DNA from 2 places in the Paraburkholderia sp. MM6662-R1 genome. Region 1 is predicted to be linked to the other one. Evidence: riboswitches for the same ligand, from Rfam matches in the RefSeq annotation. Region 1 holds a riboswitch; the other holds the start of a gene.
The links. A riboswitch is a leader RNA that binds a small molecule or an ion and turns the genes downstream of it on or off. The one in region 1 is predicted to bind glycine.
Positions count from the first base shown of each region.

Region 1 (2,395 bases):
GGCTTTGTCGCGAATCTGGACGTGCACGGTGTCGCCCGGCTGCACGCCTTTCGGTACGCGCGCGAAGGCGATCGATTTCTGCATGGTCGGCGAGAACGTGCCGCTGGTGATTTCGCCGTCGCCGTGCGGCGTGACGACTTTCTGATGCGCGCGCAGCACGCCCGCGGCCTTGCCGTTTTCCTTCAGCAGGATCAGGCCGACGAACGCGGCGCGCGAGCCGTCGGCTTCGAGGCTGCTCTTGCCGACGAACTCGCGCGGCGAGGCCAGGTCGACGGTCCATGCGAGGCCCGCGTCGAGCGGCGAGACATTGTCGTCCATGTCCTGGCCGTACAGGTTCATGCCGGCTTCGAGGCGCAGCGTATCGCGCGCGCCGAGACCGGCCGGGCGCACGCCGTGGGCCGCGAGCGCATTCCACAGCGCTTCGACGTGGGTAGCCGGCACGATGATCTCGAAGCCGTCTTCACCGGTATAGCCGGTGCGCGCGACGGTCAGCTCGCCGAACGGCGTGCCGTCGACGCGCGCGGCGTTGAACGGCTTCAGCGTTTCAGTCGCGGCGCGCGCGGCCGGCACGGTTTGCCAGGCCTTTTCGCGTGCGTTCGGGCCTTGCACGGCGACGATCGCCAGATCGCGGCGCGGCGTGATGGTGAGACCGAAGCCGCCCGCGTTGAGCTGGCCGAACCAGGCGATGTCTTTGTCGGCGGTGCCGGCGTTGACGACCACGCGGAAGTGGTCTTCGGCGAAGTAATAGACGATCAGGTCGTCGATCACGCCGCCGTTCGGATTCAGCATGCAGGAGTAGAGCGCGCGGCCCGGCGTTTGCAGCTTCGCGACGTTGTTCGCGAGCGCGTATTCGAAGAACGCGCGGACGCGCTCGCCGGTGAAGTCGACCACGCACATGTGGGACACGTCGAACATGCCGGCGTCGGTACGCACCGCGCGATGTTCCTCGATCTGCGAGCCGTAGTTGACGGGCATGTCCCAGCCGCCGAAGTCGACCATGCGAGCATTGAGCGCGCGGTGAGCGGCGTGGAGCGGGGTGTGTTTGAGTTCGGTCATGGGGCCTCGGGCATCTCGCGAAACAAAAAAGGCCATGCGGCGCACTGCCTCGCGGCCGTGTGCCTGCGAGCGTGGTTCTGCATGACCCCTCTGTCCTCGATACCTGAGAGATTGCGCCGCCGCGACCGGCTCAATGAGCTCGATTCGTCACGGTGAAACGCGCGCCCCTTCGGTGGGCAGCCTGCCTGCGGTGCACGAGGTGCGCGCGGATGGCTACTGCCGCTCTCCAGAGTGCGAAAAAGCCGCCGGAAGACGGGTTTTTCGACGCGGTCGGTCCTTTTGCCTGAGAGTTTGCGGGTGTGCCCCTTCGGCGGCGCGGCCTGCGATTTTTCGCCTGCCAGCACGCTCTCCCGACGCGTGCGGCGAATTTACGCGACGGGCCGGGGCTTGTCAAATAAAGGCCCGGGAGCGGTGTGGGGCCGGCTGTGGCTGTTCGGGGGCGTCAAAAAGAAAGCGCGGACCGTGGTGCCCGCGCTTTTCAGTTGCTTCTCCCGGTGCCATCCGTGACCGCACGATGAGCGGTAGTGGGGGCTCACCTGGTGGCTCGTTTGCCGATTCGGTTTGCCCACTTGCTCGCTGACTCACTCGCCGATCGCATGAGCCGCATTGTCCAGTTCCTGATTCAGCACGCGCTGTTCTTCCGCGGACAAACCGCCGCCATGCTGGGCGGCCATGTCATGCGCTTCCTGGCGAATCGTCTCGAGACGATGATGCAGCGCGGCGCCTTGCGGCGGCGGGTAATAGCCCTGATTCACGCGGTTATCAATACGGTGCGCGAGATTGTCGATGCGGCCGTCGACCTGATGCAGACGCTGGTCCGCGATCTGCTGGGGAGTCGGGCCCGGATGCGGCGTCGGCGGGGGCGTTACCACGCAGGCGGCGACGGAGCCGAGCAGCGCGCATGCAACAAGGGCACGGATGATTCGAGACATGGATTCTCCCGGAGTCGTTGTCGTGTTGGGTTGCTACCTCACTAGCAACGGCTGACGAAGAATGCCCGCTGACTCTGCAGCGGGCGAATTTGTAACGTTATGTTCCTTTTTCGGAACGTCAGGAAAGCCAGCGCCGACAGCCTTCGCGGCGCTAAAGGCGGTCCCGTTTTTGGTACACAGATCGTGGTGGCGCGGTGTCGACGCACAGCGGGGCGGGGTTCAGCGAATGCGCTCGAACGGCAGTCGCACACCCTGCTCGGAACTGCGCGCGGCCAGGTCGATGATCGTCATCACGTCGACCGCGTCGCGCGTGCTGATCGGAAATGCGACGCGGTTCTGGATCGCGTCGGCCAACGCAATATAGAAGCCTGCGTACTCGCCGTTTCGGGTCGGCAATTCGCACTCGA
Region 1 covers NZ_JBNDLV010000001.1:2,635,722-2,638,116, forward strand. The annotation lists gene gcvT (glycine cleavage system aminomethyltransferase GcvT) at 1-1,056, opposite strand, end outside; glycine riboswitch at 1,137-1,296, opposite strand; glycine riboswitch at 1,318-1,419, opposite strand; gene OKW39_RS12370 (hypothetical protein) at 1,638-1,988, opposite strand; gene OKW39_RS12375 (oxidoreductase) at 2,208-2,395, opposite strand, start outside.

Region 2 (2,395 bases), on a different contig from region 1:
GGCGTAACGCTCGCGCTTATTCAACGCCTAGCGAAGCTGCCACACGAAAAGCCGGTGCATTTGGCTTTCTCGTTCGATGAGGAGGTCGGATGTACGGGAATCCCCATATTGATCGAGGAACTAGCACGCCGAGGGTTGAATGCCGAAGGCTGTGTCGTCGGCGAACCTACAGATATGTTGCCGGTATATGCTCATAAAGGCCAGAGCGCTTATCGCTGCTGCGTGCACGGAAAAGCGGCGCACTCTTCATTGACCCCCTACGGCGTCAATGCAATCGAGTATGCATCATTGCTGGTAAGACATGTCCGCGACACTGCAGATGATCTAAGAAGGACCGGCCCCTTTGACAATGCATTCGATGTTCCCTACTCCACCGCACAGACAGGGTTGATATCGGGTGGCATCGCGACCAACACTGTTCCCGATACGTGCGAGCTAAGCTTCGAGTTCCGTACCTTACCCGGTGTAGATCCAGACGACTGTTTTCAGCGAGTGAGAGAGTACGCGTACCAATCCGTACTTCCCCAAATGAAAGAAGAGAACCAAGCGTGCAACATTGAGTTCTCGCGTATCGCTGACGTGCCAGCATTCGAGGCTCCCGATGAGGCTCAACTCACGAAAGTCGTCAGACAGTTGCAGCAAGATTTTGTGCCTCGGAAAGTGGCGTATGGCACGGAGGCCGGGTTCTTTTCGAAGGCACAAATCCCCACACTCATTTGCGGGCCGGGAAGCATTTCGCATGCACATAAAGCAAACGAGTTCATATCTCTTGAACAACTTCGCTCCTGCGAGGTCTTCCTGAACAACCTCATTAGTTACTTTTGCAAACGCACTTCGGCATGACTTTGAGTAGTTCGATATGGGCGTCTTAGACTTGTATTCAGGATAACAAACATTGCAGGAATATTTGCACTGATGTAACGTAGACAAGTTCCAACATGCAGTATGGAAGAGTTCGTCTTCAAGACGGCGCCGACGGAGCAACCGCCCCGGAAACTCTCAGGCGAAAAGGACCGTGCTGTTGGAGCATCTGGAGAGCGGCGCTGCGCGCGCCCACCGAAGGGGAGCCATTGTTCGATTGAGTAATGGCGAAACTCTCAGGTACATGAACAGATGGTGCATTGAGCCAACCACAAATCAGTGGCCGGCGTTCTAAACCATCTGGGAAAACCATGTCACGTATTGCTATCATCGGCGCCGGCGTTACTGGCGTCACCACCGCGTATTCGCTTTTGCAACGCGGTCATCAAGTCACCGTCTTCGAACGTCACCGCTATGTGGCTATGGAGACCTCGTTCGCCAATGGCGGCCAACTTTCCGCATGCAATGCGGAAGTCTGGAACAGCAGCGCAACGATATTGAAAGGCATCCGCTGGATGTTAGATCGTGACGCTCCCCTCCTCCTCAATCCGAAACCAAGCTGGCACAAGTACAGTTGGATCGGCGAGTTTGTACGTCAGATTCCTCGGTACAAGGAAAACACTATCGAAACTGTCCGACTCGCAATTGCTGCGCGTGATCCTTTTTTCAGCATTGCCGAGCGAGAAGGCATCGAGTTCGACCTTGAGCGTCGGGGCATACTCCATGTCTACGGAACGCGTAAGGAGTTCGACGCAGCTGCGCGCGTGAACGAGATACTGCGCGAAGGTGGCTTAGTCAGAAATCCGGTGTCCCCTGAAGAAATCGCTTCTATTGAACCGAGTCTTTCAGGCGAGTTTTACGGGGGGTTTTTTACCGAATCCGATTCGACCGGCGACATCCATAAGTTTGTGCGCGGATTATCCGCAGCTTGCGAACGGCAAGGGGTCGTGTTCAAGTACGAGGCGCTGGTCCGTTCAATAGCGCATGACAGTCACGACAAGATCGTTATTTCCTTGGAGCAGGGCGAGCAGGTCTTCGACGCTATGGTCATCTGTGCAGGGGTGGCAAGCCGGGCGTTTGCCTCGATGTTGGGTGATCGAGTGAACATCTATCCGGTCAAAGGATATTCAATCACTGTCAATCTAGAAGATGAACAGAGTCAAAGCTCCGCTCCATGGGTCAGCTTGCTCGATGACCGGGCAAAGATTGTTACCAGTCGACTCGGTCCGACTCGATTGCGCGTTGCCGGAACTGCAGAGTTCAATGGAATGAATCGCGACATTCGTGCAGATCGCGTGGCCCCGCTTGTGGAGTGGACTCGACGGCATTTTCCCGGCGTCTCCACTTCCAGCGTGATTCCATGGGCGGGCCTCAGACCTATGATGCCTAGTATGTTGCCGCGGGTCGGACGGGGGCAGCGTCCAGGCGTCTTCTACAATACCGGTCATGGGCACTTGGGATGGACCCTATCGGCTGCGACCGCTGAGACGGTGGCTCAAGCAATTGATAGATAGAGACAATGGGAACGGCCGGC
Region 2 covers NZ_JBNDLV010000005.1:133,530-135,924, reverse strand. The annotation lists gene argE (acetylornithine deacetylase) at 1-843, shown strand, start outside; glycine riboswitch at 937-1,026, shown strand; gene OKW39_RS43505 (D-amino acid dehydrogenase) at 1,173-2,375, shown strand.
Region 2: it holds a riboswitch for glycine, as region 1 does, so the genes downstream of both, OKW39_RS43505 (D-amino acid dehydrogenase) here and gcvT (glycine cleavage system aminomethyltransferase GcvT) in region 1, are expected to answer to the same signal.